DNA from 3 places in the Pelagovum pacificum genome. Region 3 is predicted to be linked to each of the others. Evidence: riboswitches for the same ligand, from Rfam matches in the RefSeq annotation. Region 3 holds a riboswitch; each other region holds the start of a gene.

Region 1 (5,501 bases), 870 kb from region 3:
GCCCGCGACCGTGGCGAAGCCCTTCAGGCGCAGGATGTCGTGCTGGCGGATCAGGTCGGCGACTTTCTCGGCATAGGCCTTCGGGTCGGCGATCTCTCCGGTGGTGACGACGAAGCTCTCGAATTCATCGTGGTCGTGATGATGATCGTCGTCCTCATCGGCGTGATGGTGGTGGTGCACTTCGTGCCGGGCCTCGACATCGGTTTCCGCGGCGAGGTTCTGGCCGAGCAGGACCTCGACCGGCAGCACGCCCATCGTCGTCTTGATGACCTGAACGCCGGCGCGGCTTTCGGCCTTGAGCACGGCGGAGAGGTGGTCGCTTTCCTCTTCCCCCAACAGATCGCTCTTGTTCACCACGATCATGTCGGCGCAGGCGATCTGGTCGTCGAACAGCTCTGACAGCGGGGTCTCGTGGTCGAGATTGTCGTCCATCGCCCGCTGGCGGTCCACAGCGGCGGTATCATGGGCGAAGCGGCCCTCGGAGACAGCCTTGCCGTCGACCACCGTGACGACGCCGTCCACGGTGACCCTGGTCGAGAGGCCGGGCCAGTTGAAGGCGCGGACCAGTGGCTGCGGCAGGGCGAGCCCGGAGGTCTCGATCACGATGTGATCGGGGGGCAGGTCGCGGGCGAGCAGCTTCTCCATCGTCGGCACGAAATCCTCGGCGACGGTGCAGCAGATGCAGCCGTTCGACAGCTCCATCACGTCGTCGTCTGTGCAGGTCTCGTCGCCGCAGCCCTTCAGGATGTCGCCGTCGACGCCGAGGTCGCCGAATTCGTTGATGATGAGCGCGATCCGCTTGCCGTTGGCGTTCTGGAGCATGTTGCGGATGAGCGTCGTCTTCCCGGCGCCGAGGAAACCGGTGACGATGGTGGCGGGGATCTTGGCCATGTTCTGCCTTGTCGGGAAAAGGGTGCGGGCGGCCCCATCAGCAGGGCCGCCTCGTTGTCTGGTCGGATCAGGCGCCGGTCATCGCGGCGAGCAGCGGGCCTTCGAGCGTTTCGAGCGCGAGGAAGACGCCGACACCGGCCACCGCAGCGCCGGCGAGGCGGGCGTTTATGGACGATGCCTCGGTCGCGCCGAGCAGGCCGCGGGCGACGAACTGGGCGCCGAGCGCGATGGCGTACTGCGTGATGGCAAGGAAGAGCAGGTAGCCGACCAGCACCGCGCCACCGACGCCACCCTCCTGACCGGCGATGGAGCCGGCGAACGCGGAGCCGTGGAACAGGCCGAAGACGGCGAACAGCGCCACGGCAGTCGTCAGCGACAGCGCGCGACCGGCGAGGATCACGCCGCCCAGCACGAGCAGCGAGAGCACGATGACCGTCTCGACGGCGGGCAGGCCGAGGCCGGCGTAGGTCACGAGGCAGCCGACGATCATCGCGGCGACGTAGGCCAGCGGGGCCATAAGACGGGCCGGCGTGAAAGCGGCGGCGATGCCCATGGCGGCCACGAAGAACAGGTGGTCGAAGCCGAGCACCGGATGCCCGACGCCCGACAGCGCGCCGTGTGCGAAGGTCTCCATCGGCATCCCGCCAAGCGGGTGGTGCGCGAAGGCGGGCGTGGCGGCGAGGGTCGCGGCCGCGGCGGCGGTAAGGATACGTTTCATCTAGATTTGGTCCCCTTCGGTTCATCAAAGGGGGTTGTCTCGTCGGGAAGCCGGGCGTTGTCCTTGCGCGGCAGACCCCTACGGAACACCCCGTCCGTGTTGCAGTCTCCACGGGACCTCATGGTCCCGCGGTGCGCGGCAGGTCTCCTGGCTTGCGGGTCGTCACGGTTCGCCGCCTTCCCGGTTTCCCAGTGGCTTCGTGGCGAACCGCTCACCGCTTACAGTCGCGGGGGCGGCTGCGGCATTGGGCCTCCTGATTGGATCGGCCCTCACCGCATTCCCTATTCATCCCGGGGGAGTCCTGCGGACTCCGGACGGGAACCGAGCACGTTCTTCTTGCGGGCGGGGCAAGGGCGCTGTCAAGCGCCGCCGTTCGCGTCGGCCCCCTCCCGGCCGGGCGTCAGAGGCGGATCGGCTTGCCGGTGCGGATGCTCTCGTCCGCGGCGAGGCAGATGTGCAACGATGCGACCGCGTCGGTCATGTGCCGGTCGAGGTCCACACCCTCGGTGATCGCGCGGTAGAGGAAGTCCTGCTCCCGGTCGCAGAGGTCCTGGTGGCCGGGCTCGTCGGACATGTCGAGCCACTCGTCCTCGCGCAGCAACTGATCGTTGCCGTCCATCTCCGCATGGTGGACCCGGATACGGGAGGTCTGGGTGTGGGCGTTGATGTCGGCGGAGTGAGCGCTTTCCTCCATCACGATGGAGACCGCACCGTTCGGGGACATGACATCCTTCACGAAGTAAGCGGTTTCCGAGATCATCGGCCCCCACGCCGCTTCGTACCAGCCAGAGGACCCGTCTTCGAACAGCACCTGGAACTGGCCGTAGTTGTACATGCCGTCGGGCAGGCCCTTGGCGAGCGTCGTGCCCATGCCGCGTACCTCCACCGGTCGGGAGTCGGTGATCTGGCACATCACGTCGACGTAGTGGACGCCGCAATCGACGATCGGGGAGGTGGTCTGCATGATCGACTTGTGGATGCCCCACGCGGCGCCGGAGGATTGCTGGTTGAGGTTCATCCGGAACACGAACGGACCGCCGAGCTTGCGGGATTCCTCGATCAGACGCATCCACGACGGGTGGTGGCGCAGGATGTAGCCGACGACCAGCTTTCGGTCGTTGGCCCGCGCCGCCGCGACGACACGCTCCGCGTCCGCCACGTTGGCGGCGAGCGGCTTTTCCACGAAGACGTGCGCGCCGGCTTCGAGTGCGGCAACGGCAAAGTCGGCGTGGGTGTTGGTGTGCGTCGAAATCGACACGACGTCCGGCTTCAGCTCGTCCAGCGTCGCCATGAAGTCATTCATCACCGGGTAGCCGGACAGCTCCTGCGGCAGGGTTGGGGTCGAGCGGTTCACGAGGCCGACGATCTTGTAACCGGGGTGCGCGTGATAGGCGAGCGCGTGGCTGCGCCCCATCTGGCCAAGACCGACGACCAGGACGGAAAGGGGTTCGGTGCTCATCGGATGATCTCCGTTTCTTCTCAGACGCTGCGCTTTTCGGCAGCGATGCGGCGCGCGCCGAGGGTGGCGAGCGCGACGCTGTAGGGGGTCGGGTTGGTGGCGGTGATGGTCGGGATCACGCCGTTGCCGGCGACATGCAGGTTCTCGAAGCCCCAGACCCGGCTGTCACGGTCGCAGACGCTCGTGCCGTCGTCCGTCTCGCCCATCCGGATCGTGCCCTGGTAGTGCAGTGAACTGCCAATCGGCAGAACGGTGGCGGCGAGGCCTGGAACGGGGCGGCCGAGCAGGCTCGTGATCTCGTCGGACAGGGCGCGGCCCTGTTCGATCCGCGCGAGGTCGCCCTCGGTCGGTCGGGCCCTGATCGAGAAGCTCGGCAGGCCCTTCCAGTCGGTCTTGCTGTCGTCGAACACGATCCGGTTCTCCGGCGTGATGTCAGAGGCGACGAAGACGCCGATGAAGATCAGCCGATCCTCGACCGGCTCGTCGAGCGGGAAGGGAAGCTGCCGCTCTTCCGCGCCGGAAATGGTGACGGAGAACGGCCACGGATCAATACGGGGAATCCAGCTCATCGACCGCATCGGGCCGCCGAAGTCGCCCTGGATCAGTCGCGTGACCTGGTAATGGTCGTTGATGTTTCGGCCAAGCGCGTCGGGCCGGATGCCGGAGGCCCACAGAAGCTGCGGCGAGTGCAGTGAGTCGCAGGCCACCACGACCGAACCCGCCTTGACCTCGTAGGTGTCGTCGGTGCCCGGGCGGCAGAGCACGACGCCCGTCGCACGCCCGTTGTCATGGATGATGCGGCGGCACGCGGTCTCGGACAGGATGCGGAACGTTTCTTCGGGCTCGTCGAGCATGTCTCCGAGGATCGTTTCGATCCCGTGCGTGACGATACCGTACTGCGTCCGGTGCATGGCGAGCGGCATCGGCTGAACGCGACGATCCTGCGGCCGGCCGTCGTCGAAATGCTCTGCGAGCTTCGCGCGCAGGGCGTCGGCCGCCGGATCATTCGGGTTGATGTCAGGCTCTGACCCGAGAAGCTCGCTGGCGAGATGGAGGGCGGCGTCCATCTCTGAGGCGTCGATGAAGGGCGGGCGTTCGGCGAGCGACGGATGCGGACAGCCGGAGGTCCATTGCGTCGCCATGCCACCGACGGCGGCGGCGGCGAAACCGGCGAAGACGCCGTCTTCCGCCGGATCGTCGTTCGACATGAACAGCCCCTGCCGCCGCAGGAGGGAGCCGTCGTGGCTGCCGGCGTGACGCGCAAGCCATTCTTCCCGTGTGATCGGCGCGTAGGCGTCACGGGTCGGTCCCTGTGAGGCAAGTTCGGCGACAGCGCGGTCGCCGGGCGTCATGTTGGCGACGTGGGTACCGGGGCGCGGCGCGGTCTGCGGGCCGGCTTCGACCATCAGGATGCGCGCCTCCGGCCAGTCGCGTCGTATGATCCGGGCATAGGCGGCGCCGGTCGGGCCACTGCCCACAATGACGACATCGGCTGAATGGGGCTGCATGGATCGAATACTCCGGAGGCTGTCATGTTTCGTGCGAACAGGATGTCGCAATTGCTGTTTTGTCAATGCGCTTGCCGATGTGAAGGGCGATCTCTAGATTGCAGGAAAATCGCTTTGGATGCGAATTGAGGTTTCAGATGAAGATCGGCGTAAGTTCGTACAGTTTCCACCCCCTTCTGAAAAAAGGGGAAATGCAGATCGAGGAGGTGTTCGACTGGGTCGCGCAGAAAGGTGGCGAGCATGTCGAGCTTGCCACTTTTACCATCGGTCCGGGAATGCAGGACATGATGAGCTACCGACTGGCCGACGATCCCGAGGTTCTGAACCGGCTGACCACGGCCTCCGCGAACAGCGGTGTGCTGCTTTCCGGGCTCTGCATCTCGGCGAGCTTCCTCGGCAGCGCCGAGGAGCGACAGGCGCAGATCGACCGGGCTAAGAGCTACGTCGAACTCTGTGCTCACCTCGGCGTCGGGTTCCTCCGCTTCGACGTCGTTCCGTGGCCGCTGCGCCTTGAGAACTACGCACAATTTGAGCGCGAGTTTCCGAGTATCGTGGCCGTCTGCCGGGAGATCGCGGAGCACGGCGAGACCCACGGCGTGATGACGAGCATCGAGGACCACGGCTTCTTCATGAACGGAAGCGAACGCGTGCGCCGCCTGATCCACGCGGTCGATCATCCGTTCTTCCGGATGACGCTGGATGTCGGGAATTTCCTTTGTGTTGATGAGGATGCGCTGATCGGAACGCAGGCTTGCCTGCCCCATGCGGCCTTCGTTCACCTCAAGGATTTCCACATCCGCAAGCACGCTCCGGGGGAGGGCTGGCTTGAGACGTATCACGGCCGGCACATCCTCGGCTCCATCTTCGGGCACGGGGACATGGACACGCATAAGGTGATCGAGCTTATGCTGCGCTCGGGCTACGA
Region 2 (5,501 bases), 1.9 Mb from region 3:
TGTCGAGGTCGTGGCGACCTTCGTGCCCGAGTTTCCGATCTTTCCGCCCGAAACCTCGTGGATGCGCGAGCCGAAAACCGACATCCCGGCGATTACCGTTCGCCGGCATGGCTCGGGCCGTGCAGTCGCGATGCTGGCCGATCTCGACCGGTGCTACGGACGGGAGGGCTCCTTCGAACACGCAGATATCCTAGCCAACGCGGTGCGTTGGGCCACGGGGAAGCGGCAGCGCATCGGGATCGCTGGTGGCTACGGACTCGTCGCTCTGACCAGCTACGTTCAGGGCGACGACCTGATCGTGCATCTGACCAATCGGATCATCGCCCAGCCCGTACCGGGGCGTCAGGAGGTCATCGTGCCGATCGGGCCGCTTGAAGTGTCCGTGTCGGATTGCGGAGCTGCTTCGGCGGAACTCCGTGTCGCCGGAACCCACGTGAACACGGTTGCGACGGATGGTGGGGTCAAGTTCGTAGTCGACCAACTTCAGGAACACGAAGTCATCGTGATCCGCGGCGGCGCCTGACTGGGCCTGCATCGAATGACATTGGACCCGATCTTCACCTAACTGGCGGTCGCCGCGGGCCGAGTGCTTGCGGCGCCGTCGTAAGCTCGCGGATCGCGGTCACCTTAGCTCGGCCCCCGTGGCTGCCGCCGGCTGGACAGCCTCGGCGCAGATCGTCTGTCAGCGCGGGTGGCTCGCGCCGTTCTCTAGCCCCGCTGCGAGCGACTTGAGGACGTCTTGGCTTTCGTGCAACACCAAAACGTCCCTCACGAGCGCTAGGCGTGGGTGAGTATTCCGGTCTTGTCGAAGGCAGAGCCTTGGAATCTGCGAATATGGTCCTGACCTGAGTAGATACAGCACGAAAACAAGGTGACTAATATTGGGTTTTTTCACGGGCTTGGACGCAAACGACCATGAGGGTCACTTCAATGCGCTAAGCAAAATGGTGGAGGCAGTCCACGGTGTCGAGATACCACCTACGCACAAGCGCGCTGAGTCTTGGCACGAGGCAGAGACCTTTTTCAACGCTCCGATCGGGCAGGAGGTTCGATCGTTTCTGGGTTTCATCACAGACGTCGTCGCCAGTGGACATTTCGAGACACTGGTCGGTGACAAAGGTAAGATGAAGCCAACGGACCCCTGCCAGTATCACCTCGAATTAAAGAACCTGAACGAGATCGATCCCTTTTTCGAGGGGATCAGCTACATGGAAAATTATCAGTCTCGATCATATTATTCAATTCTTACATCCCATCAGGCGCAATCCCCCTGTCCGACGGCAAGTTACACTTTACGGAAGTACAAGGGCAAACATGAGCTCGCGCGCGGTCCATATGGCGATGTCAGTCTTATTTCCTTCGCGCTTCGGTTCTATGGTCAAAGATCGGCAAAGGAAGGCCGTTCGTTGAGTTCGACCTCTCTAGATGCTGAAGCATTTCATGCGGAAGCATGCCGGTGTTTCGGTAAGCCGGCTGACTTGGGTGAGGGTGTGTACTTTTTTGAAGCTGATAATGCTGAGATACTGATAAGGCCACTTGCCGATATTGGGGTGCATTTGTCTGTCTTCGACTTGCACAAGCCGTCGCCCGTTTCTGATGAGCTTTTGAGGCTGTTGGATGGCGGCATGGCGACGTTCAAAGCCTGAGCTGGTACGTCCAATGTCCGACTTGAGCTGCTACCGGACATCCGCTGCGTTCCACCCGGAGGTCGGCTTTGGTCCGGGGAACGACGGTCGTTGCTGGCCTCTAGCCAACTGGCTCGCTGCGTCGCCGCTGTCCGAACTAAGCCCGTTTTTCCTGATGCGGCGGTTTGCCTGAGTGTCCGCTATTGCCTGTCCGTTTGGCCGGCTGAAGCTGATCAAGCGGCCATCAAACATGTTGAGGGGCCTGACCTTAGTAGTCCCATTTCCGATACTCTTCGTTCTCGGACTTCATCATCTCATATAGCCAAACCATACGATCAAGATACCAACTCTTACCAAGGTATGCCAGCGAGACGCCGAGAACGGCGCCCCAGATCGAATAATAGACAATCGCCCAGATCGCTATCAGCATGCCAGCCGACGAAATAATATTCAGGATTGAGTACAGCGGTGTCTTGTGGACATGGGGAATCTCGATTTTGTCCCTGTTAAGGTAAACCCTCTCCCCCAGCACAGATTTCGAAGCCCAATTTCTCGTCGACTTGGGCTTCGCGAAGAAAACCGGATTAAAAAACATCCAAAGCAGGGAGACAATTCCTGGGATCATGGACCACCAGCCAATCCAGACGCGGCTCCAGAACGCGAGCACGATAAGGGGCAGGACGGAATACCTTGTCCAAACGCTCCATGGATTGGCGTGCTTCATCCAATTATCATCGGTCAGCCGGAACGCCTGCGCGACTTTTCTTTCGAGTGTCATCGTACCCCGCTTTAACGTGCCATTGGATACTGCAGCAAATGTTCGGGATCCAACCAACGTGATGCACAGGCCGAGCTTTGAAAGCGGCGGTTCAGAGAACCGGTCGATCCGTACTGCGCGACGGAGCGTTGGCGGCCCTTGGAGGTCATCTATTCTCTGCAGAACTCGTTAATAGTCCTTCAGAGAGTAAGAAAAGCGCCTGTTCGTGCAACTTGCAAGCCAATCCAGATCAGGCGAGCTAAGCCAAAAAACTGCTCAGGAACGTCGTACTAGGTCCTGGAAAACTCTGGGACCAAGGCGCTGACCACCTACAAGCTTTGCTTGATCTAGGTTCTGGCGCGTTAAGCGCCGGCCGTGGTTCACGTCGGCGATCGCGGAGGTCCCGGCACGGCCTCGGTGACGACGGCTTGACCCCGCGCACGTCTCACGGCACCTTCCGTCCCGATGGTTCTCGCACGCCAGACCGGCACGCGGGATGAAAAGGGAACACGGTGCGGTGTAGCCATAAGGCGCCAAATCCGTGACTGCCCCCGCAACTGTAAGCGGTGAGCTCCCCCGGCATGACCACTGGACCGACGCGGTCCGGGAAGGGTCGGGGCAGCATGGACCCGCGAGTCAGGAGACCTGCCATCGCTCAATTGTAACCCATCGGGCGGGGTGTCCCGGGGAGGAATAGCGATGACGACTTCGGCCATCCGGCCGCGCATTCGACCCGGTGCCCCGACAGGGCAGTGGCCATGCGCATCACGATCTACCTGATTTCGGCAAGTTACCTGAGCCGCTCCCGCTTCCGGCAGATCGCCGATGGCCTGGTCGCCGCGTCGGACGGGCCCGCCCGGGCCCTGCGGCTGGAGGAGGACGGCCAGAGCCTGTGGCACGCGCTGGACGCCGCCCGTGACGAGGGCGCGAAAGAGATCCTGCTTCGACCGACGGGCATTCCCTTCTCGCAGAGCCTCGCGGCCTGGCTGCCGGGGGCGGCTGCGGACTGGCTTGCCCGGCAGGGTGACGAGGCGCCCTTGGTGCTCTGGACCGATCCTGTCGACCTCGACCCTGCGATCCATGCCGTCCTTGCGAACGCCCCTTGTGAGCCACGGCCGATCGCCGCGTCGCGGGGTGCTGCAAACGGAAGAGGGTGGGACACTCTGGGGCCGGTCGGACGCCACGTCCTCGTCTGCACCGGGCCGCGCTGCCACATGCGCGATGGGACCGATCTCGCGCGCGAAATCTCCCGGCAGACGTCGCTCGCCGGCCTCAGGGACGTGGAGGTGATCCGCACCTCCTGCCTCGTGCCCTGCAATCGCGGCCCGGTCGTCATCCTCTATCCGCAGGGCCAGTGGTTCCGCCTGACCAGCCGCGCCGATGTTGCCCGTTTCGTCGAGAAGGCGCTCGTTCAGCGCGTCGCTTGCCCCGATCTCGAGACCTTCATCACAGGAGAACCCGCATGAAGTCCCTTGTCCTTTCGCTTCCCGTTGCGCTCATCGCCATGGGCGCACTTGCGCAGGAGACCACGGTCGAAACCTGCTACGGCCAGCAGACCTTCGACGCGGCGCCGACCCGCGCCGTCACGCTGAACCAGCAGGCGACCGAAGTGATGCTGGCGCTCGGGCTGGAGGGCAGCATGGTGGGGACCGCCTACATGGACGACGAGATTCCGGCGCAGTGGGCGGAGGCCTACGAGAGCGTGCCGGTGCTGGCGGAGCAATATCCTGCGCGGGAGATCGTGCTGGCCGAAGAACCCGACTTTCTCTTTGCCGGCTTCGGCTCGGCCTTCAACGAGGACAACCTCGGTGCGGCGGAGGACTGGCACGAGCTCGGGATCGGCACCTACCTTGCCAACGCCTCGTGCAGTGATCTGCACCCGGAGGGCGAGCCGCTCACGACCCAGCCCATCTTCACCGACATCGAGATCATCGGCGACATCTTCGGCATCGAGGACCGGGCCGCCGAGGTCGCCGCCGAGATCCGGGCGCGGTTCGATGCGGTCTCCGACGCCGCGCCGGGCGCAGGCATGACGGCCTTCCTTTTCGACAGCGGCGATACCGCGCCCTACACCGCCGGCTGCTGCGGTTCGGCTGCGACGCTGATGCGGCAAGTCGGCCTCGAGAGCATCACGGCCGATGTCCAGGGCCGCTGGGCAGAGGTGAGCTGGGAGTTGGTCGTCGCCGCCGATCCGGACGTGATCGTCCTGAACGATGCAGACTGGTCGACGGCCGACGAGAAGCGCGCCTACATGGAAAATGACCCGGTTCTCGGCGAACTCCGCGCTGTGCAGGCGGGCAGGTTCGTCACCGTGCCATTCTCGCAGACCGTCCTCGGCATGCAGTTTGTCGACGGCGTCGAAAACCTCTCCGACCAGCTCGGCGCACTGGAGTGACCTCAGGGCGACGGACATTTCTCTGGCCGATGTCGCTCGCGCTGCTTGGTGCGGCGATGCTGGCCGGGGTCTTCTGGGGCACCGCGCAGATTGGCTGGAGCGACCGCTGGGCAATCCTCACCGGCGATCCGGAGGCGCCGAGGTCGCTGAGCCTGATCGTATGGCAATGGCGGATGCCCCGTGTCCTCGCGGTGGCGCTGATCGGGGCGGGCCTGTCGCTGGCGGGCGCGCTGATGCAGACTGCCCTGCGCAACCCGCTGGCCGACCCCTACCTCATGGGGTTGTCATCCGGCGCCTCCGCCGCGGCGGTCGCCATGATCATCTGGGCACCCGCCTGGATCGCCGATGTGCTCGGCGTGCCGCTCGCCGCCTTCCTCGGGGCCTCTGCAGCCTTCGGGATCACGCTCGGCCTCGCGTTCCGACCGGGCCGGATGCTCTCGCCGCTGGTCGTCATCCTCGCCGGCGTCGCAGTGTCGCTGATGTTTCAGTCGCTGACCGCGTTCTTCCTCTATATCGGTGACCCGCAGGCCACGCGGGCGGCGCTCGGCTGGCTGATGGGCACTGCGGCGGGCACGGACTGGAGCGACCTTCCAGTGCTGGCGCTCGCGACGACGACCGTGGCAGGGGCCGCGTTCTGGCGCGCGGGTGACCTCGACACGCTGTTGCTGGGCGACGAGCGGGCGGCGGCGCTCGGAATGCGGGTGGGGCTGCTCCGTCTGTTGAT
Region 3 (5,501 bases):
AAACGCCCGCGGCGCTTGCGACATCGCGGATGGTGGCGGCCTTGGTGCGCGGAGCGGGCGTCAAGAGACACCTCTCACGCAGGAGAGGCCAACCACAGCCGGCGCACGTTTCGATCCCGCGACTGCGGGCTTGGTGCTGTTCATCGGCGTCTCCTCCCCACGGCCCCCGAGGCCGCCACTTACCTTTTTGGAAAACCTTTTCCTAGAGGCGGAAGCTGTGGGAAACGGAGAAGCCTGTCAACCGGTTTAGGCCATTTCGGGAAGCGGCATCCGGGACCGAGCGGGCGTCAACGCCTCGCACCACCAGCGCAGGCGACCCGACAATTGGCTCATCGCCTCGTTCATCTGACGAAGATCGGCGGGGTCGCTGAGTTCACCGTCGATACCGAACCGCTGGCGGGGGTGGGCGAAACTCACGGTGTCGCGCAGGGTCGTTGTTTCCAGCTGTGACAGAATCGGGCGCAGGGCCTCGACCGCACGTAGACCACCGGATTCGTCGCCGTAGCTGACGAAGCCGACCGGCTTGGCGGCGAGCTCGTCGCCGATCTCGTCCAACAGGGTCTTCAGCGCACCGGGGTAGGCATGGTTGATCTCCGGCGTGACGATCACTGCGCCTTCGACCGGTGCAAGCAGATCGCGCAGCGCCCGCGCGGCGAGGCCGCTGCCGCTCTGCAAAGGCAGCAAATCGGGCGCGACGGGATCGACACGGACCGTGTTGAACCCCTCGCCGTGGAGACGGTCTGCGACCCATCCGGCGATAACGTCGTTGTAGCGGTTCTCGCGGATGGATCCCTGGATCAGGGCGATGGTCGTCGCTGCTTTCATGGTCGTCCCTCGTGGCGAAGTTGGCACGAGAGGAAAGTTGCAATCTCAAGTATGGTTGAGGACAAGCGAAATCTTCATGGCACCTTTCGGGTCAGATTTCTCCTGAGAGAATTGCGAAGGCCTATCGAAGGGCCTTCTGCGCCGGGTTCAGACGTCGATCGTGACCGATCCGATCGCGTGCGAGCAGCAGGCGAGGATATAGCCGTCGGCAATGTCGTCCTCGGAGATGCCGCCGTTGTGGACCATGTGCACTTCGCCGGCGATCTTCTTGATCTTGCAGGTGCCGCAGACGCCGAATGTGCACCCCGATGGAATGTTGAGCCCGGCATTCCGTGTCGCGGCAAGGATGGTGTCCGTTTCCGAGCAGGTGGTCGAGCTTCCGGAGGCGGCGAAGTGGATCTCGGCCTTGGTATCCTCGTCCGGAACCACATCCTCGGGCAGTGGAAGCTCAGTCCCGACCGGCGCGGAGAAGCTTTCCTGATGGAACCGGTCCATGTCGAAGCCGAGCCCGGCGAGCGCCTCGCGCACGGCGGTCATGAAGGGTTCCGGCCCGCAGCAGAACACCTCACGCTCGAGGTAGTCCGGTGCGACGAGGCCGAGGATCAACTGGTTCATCCGCCCTTGGAGGCCGGTCCAGGGGTGGAAGCGGTCGGGCTGCTCGATCACCCACTTCAGGTCGATGCCGGGCACCCGGCTCGCCATGTGCTCCAGTCGCTCACGAAAGATGATCTCCGACGGGCGGCGGGCGCAGTTGACGAAGACGACGTCCGGCTCGGTGCCGAGATCGTACATGTAGGTGGTCATCGCCATCATCGGCGTGATGCCCGAACCGGCGGAGATGAAGAGGTACTTGTCGGATTCGTGGTGCAGGTGGCTGAAGCGGCCGGCCGGACCGATCGCTTTCAGCCGCATACCGGGCTTCAGGTTGTCGAGCAGCCAGCGCGTCGCCACGCTGGCGCCCTGCGCCTTCGCCGTGATGGACAGCGACCGCGGCCGCGATGGCGAGGACGAGATCGTCCAGGTCCGGTGCACGGGACCGCCCGGCACCGGGACCTCGAGGGTCAGGAACTGGCCCGGGAGGAAGTCGAACAACGCCCCCGACGGCGCCCGGAAGGCGAAGGTGGCCGTATCCGGCACCTCGGGGATGATCGAAACGCATTCGAGCATCTCGCTGTCGTTCCAGATCGTCCGGGAGGGGAAGGAGGAGAGGTCGTTCATGCGGTCACTCCGCTGCGAGGGACGCCGTGTTGCCGCCGAGCCGTTCCGTCATGGTGTTGCAGTACCAGTCGACGAACTGGATCACGCCGGATTCCTGAAGGCTGGAATAGGGGCCGGGGGTGTAGGCGGGAGAGTTGATGCCCTGCTGGTTGTCCTCGACCACGCGGCGGTCCTCGTCGTTGGTCGCGATCCAGACTTCGGTGAGCCGTTTGAGGTCGTAGTCCACCCCCTCGACTGCATCCTTGTGGACGAGCCACTTCGTCGAGACCTCGGTCTCGTTCGGGGAAATTGGTGTGACGCGGAAGACGATCGAGTGATCGGCGAGGAAGTGGTTCCACGTTGTCGGGTAGTGGAATTTCAGGAGTGAGCCCGCGTCGTCGAACGGCACGCGGCCAAGGCGACGTTGCACGGCGATCCCGCCATCCATCGTGTAGCTCTTCGCGCCGACCTTTAGCGGCATCCGGGCGAGCCGGTACTGGCCGTCATCCGACAACCGGAAGTTCGAGGTAATGCCGGCGGCTTCGCAGCGGTCGAAGTGTGCCTGGATGTGGGCCGGCACCTCGCCGCCCTCGCCGATGCCTGCGACGCTCGGATCGTCGGGGAAGGTGCGGCAGAGAGCGGGATGGTTGCCGCCGCAATGGTAGCACTCGCGGTTGTTCTCCCAGACCAGCTTCCAGTTGCCGTTCTCGATGATCGCGCTTTCGTACGCCACCTTCGCGTTCGAGAGGTCGTGCGGCTCGAGGTAGGGACGGGCAAGATCGGCGAAAGCGTCGAAGTCGGGCGCTTCGTCGGCGAGGCAGATGTAGACGAGCCCGCAGAGTTCGCGGCAATGCACCGTCTTCAGCCCATGCGCGGACGGATCGAACCCGGCGTCCATGTCGCGCGCCCACAGCAGGCGGCCGTCGAGCTCATAGGTCCACTGGTGATAGGGGCAGACCAGCTTGGGCGCGGTGCCCTTCGCGGCCTTGCAGATCAGCGACCCGCGGTGCCGGCAGGAATTGTGGAAGGCGCGGATCACGCCGTCGGCGCCGCGCACGATGATGATGCGGTAGGCGCCGACCTTGTGGGTCACGTAGCTCCCGGTTTTCTCCAATTCGCAGGACGGGATCGCGAACAGCCAGTCGTGGTACCAGATGGTCTCGAGGTCCTGCGCGTAGATGTCGGGGTCGGAATAGAACGCCTGCTCCAGCGCATGGCCGGGGCGGCGGCGGGAGAGAAGCTGTTGGAAATGCGTCTGCATGTCGGTCTGGCCTTGCTGCCGCGCCCCGCGGCTTCTCTTGGATGGAACGGGCGGCTGACCCTGCCGGTGTCGCGGTGGGGCGAGGAGCCGCGATCCGGTCGTGGGCCCTCACCGCCACCCGCGGTTGAGCATTCTGCGCAAGGCCGGTGTCCGGGCTGCGAGAGCGGGCTGCCGGACGGACGCTCGGGTCTCTGGCGGGGCTCCTCCTCCCCTTCGTGACCACAGGCGCCCGCCGCTCTCTCACCGGTGCGGGGGCAGCGCCGGCATTTCACCGGCTTTCCCAGTTCGCAGCCCCGTCGGACCGCTCCTTGCCGTTTCCGCATACAGACAATCGCGGTGTCGAATCGTCGCTTTTGCGACTTCGTGCCGCGCGGATTCGACGTGGCGTCTTTTCTCTGCCGGAACGGGCCGACCCTCTGCCTCGACCGCGGTCGGGGTGCATGCTACCCCGACCCTGCGGCACAAGGGGCACCGCGACGCCAAGGAAGGGCAGGCCATGAAAATCACCGACATCAAGGTCTTCGTGACCTGTCCGGGACGCAACTTCGTCACTGTGAAAGTCTATACCGACGAGGGGCTTACCGGCGTCGGCGATGCGACCCTCAACGGGCGCGAGCTCGCCGCCGCAGCCTACCTCGAAGAGCATGTCGTGCCCTGTCTGATCGGGCGTGATCCGCGGATGAGCGAGGACATCTGGCACTACCTCTACCGGGGCGCCTACTGGCGGCGTGGCCCGGTGACGATGGCCGCCATCGCCGGGATCGATACCGCGCTGTGGGACATCAAGGCGAAGGCGGCGAACATGCCGCTTTACCAGCTTCTCGGCGGGGCGAGCCGTACGAAGGTGCTCTGCTACACCCACGCGCAGGGCCGCGAGATCGGCGAGGCCGTCGACGCGGTCGGCGAGCGGATGTCTCAGGGCTACAAGGCGATCCGGGCACAGGTCGGCATCCCCGGTCTTCCGGATGTCTACGGGACCGGGGACGGCACGCTGACCAACACCGCGGATGACGCGGGACTGCCGAAGGAAGAGGTCTGGTCGACCACGAAGTACCTCCCCCGCATCCCGCAGCTGTTCGAGGAGATACGCGCAGCGCACGGCGACGAGATTCACCTGCTGCACGACGCGCACCATCGCCTGACGCCGATCGAGGCGGCACGACTTGGCAAGGACCTCGAACCGTTCCGGCTGTTCTGGCTGGAAGACACGGTGCCCGCCGAGAACCAGGATGGCTTCCGCCTGATCCGCCAGCACACGACGACGCCGCTGGCCGTGGGCGAAGTGTTCAATACGATCTGGGACTGCAAACAACTGATCGAAGAGCAGCTGATCGACTATATCCGCGCGACCTGCGTGCACGCGGGCGGGCCGACGGCACTGCGGCGGATCATGGATTTTGCCGGGCTCCACCATGTCCGCACCGGCTGTCACGGCGCGGCGGACATGTCCCCGATCTGCCTCGGCGCGAACCTGCACCTCGACCTCTGGGCGCCGAACTTCGGGATACAGGAGTACTCCGGCTACTCGGAGGAGATGCTCTCCGTCTTCCCGCACGCGTGGAGCTTCGAGGACGGCTACATGCATCCCGGCGAAGCGGTCGGGCATGGAGTCGACTTCGATGAGGAGGCCGCCGCAAAGCATCCCTACAAACGCGCCTACCTGCCGGTGAACCGTCTCGAGGACGGAACGCTCTGGCACTGGTGAGACGGCTCACGAGCAGTCCGCGCCGGGGTCGGCGCGGGCGGTCGTGGTCGGTTTTGTCGGATATGCTGGCTGGGGTGGTAGGATTCGAACCTACGGTACACGGTACCAAAAACCGCTGCCTTACCGCTTGGCTACACCCCAGCAGCGAAGCGCGTGATAGCGGCAGTGCGAGAGAGGTTCAAGACCCAATCCGTTACTCCTTCTGAGCATTTTCACGAAGCAGATCTTCGGTCTGATCCTGGTTCCGTTCGGCGTTCACCATCGCCTCCAGCTCGACCGCGGTCGTCTCTTTCACCTCGGCGAGGTCGCTGACCTCGACCGTTGGCGGCGGGCGTTTCATCTCCTCGTCCGTGTGGGAGGTCTGCTCGCCCGAACCCGCCATGTGAATTGTGTAGGTGGTGTTCGGGATGTCGATTCCGGCGGCGAGCAATCCGCTCTTCACCCGGCGCAGCGCTTCGCCCCGCGCCAGGAGGAGCGACGTGCTTGTCTGGTCGATCCATCCGGTGACGACCA

Evidence for each region. Region 3 has a riboswitch for cobalamin ahead of I8N54_RS16455 (aromatic ring-hydroxylating oxygenase subunit alpha). Riboswitches for the same ligand answer to the same signal wherever they lie in the genome.
Region 1: linked by a shared signal. The riboswitch ahead of I8N54_RS00945 (HupE/UreJ family protein) and the one ahead of I8N54_RS16455 (aromatic ring-hydroxylating oxygenase subunit alpha) in region 3 are both predicted to bind cobalamin.
Region 2: linked by a shared signal. The riboswitch ahead of I8N54_RS07080 ((2Fe-2S) ferredoxin domain-containing protein) and the one ahead of I8N54_RS16455 (aromatic ring-hydroxylating oxygenase subunit alpha) in region 3 are both predicted to bind cobalamin.

What each region holds. Positions count from the first base shown of each region.
Region 1 covers NZ_CP065915.1:187,358-192,858, forward strand. The annotation lists gene cobW (cobalamin biosynthesis protein CobW) at 1-891, opposite strand, end outside; gene I8N54_RS00945 (HupE/UreJ family protein) at 959-1,609, opposite strand; cobalamin riboswitch at 1,730-1,950, opposite strand; gene I8N54_RS00950 (Gfo/Idh/MocA family protein) at 2,010-3,068, opposite strand; gene I8N54_RS00955 (GMC oxidoreductase) at 3,089-4,576, opposite strand; gene I8N54_RS00960 (sugar phosphate isomerase/epimerase family protein) at 4,768-5,501, shown strand, end outside.
Region 2 covers NZ_CP065915.1:1,423,889-1,429,389, forward strand. The annotation lists gene I8N54_RS07065 (beta-galactosidase trimerization domain-containing protein) at 1-523, shown strand, start outside; gene I8N54_RS07070 (hypothetical protein) at 882-1,646, shown strand; gene I8N54_RS07075 (DUF6653 family protein) at 1,894-2,403, opposite strand; cobalamin riboswitch at 2,832-3,049, shown strand; gene I8N54_RS07080 ((2Fe-2S) ferredoxin domain-containing protein) at 3,141-3,848, shown strand; gene I8N54_RS07085 (ABC transporter substrate-binding protein) at 3,845-4,777, shown strand; gene I8N54_RS07090 (FecCD family ABC transporter permease) at 4,807-5,501, shown strand, end outside.
Region 3 covers NZ_CP065915.1:3,357,122-3,362,622, reverse strand. The annotation lists gene I8N54_RS16470 (LacI family DNA-binding transcriptional regulator) at 1-64, opposite strand, end outside; gene I8N54_RS16465 (NADPH-dependent FMN reductase) at 247-825, opposite strand; gene I8N54_RS16460 (hybrid-cluster NAD(P)-dependent oxidoreductase) at 973-2,043, opposite strand; gene I8N54_RS16455 (aromatic ring-hydroxylating oxygenase subunit alpha) at 2,048-3,283, opposite strand; cobalamin riboswitch at 3,408-3,609, opposite strand; gene manD (D-mannonate dehydratase ManD) at 3,780-4,988, shown strand; tRNA gene I8N54_RS16445 (tRNA-Gln) at 5,055-5,129, opposite strand; gene I8N54_RS16440 (mechanosensitive ion channel family protein) at 5,182-5,501, opposite strand, start outside.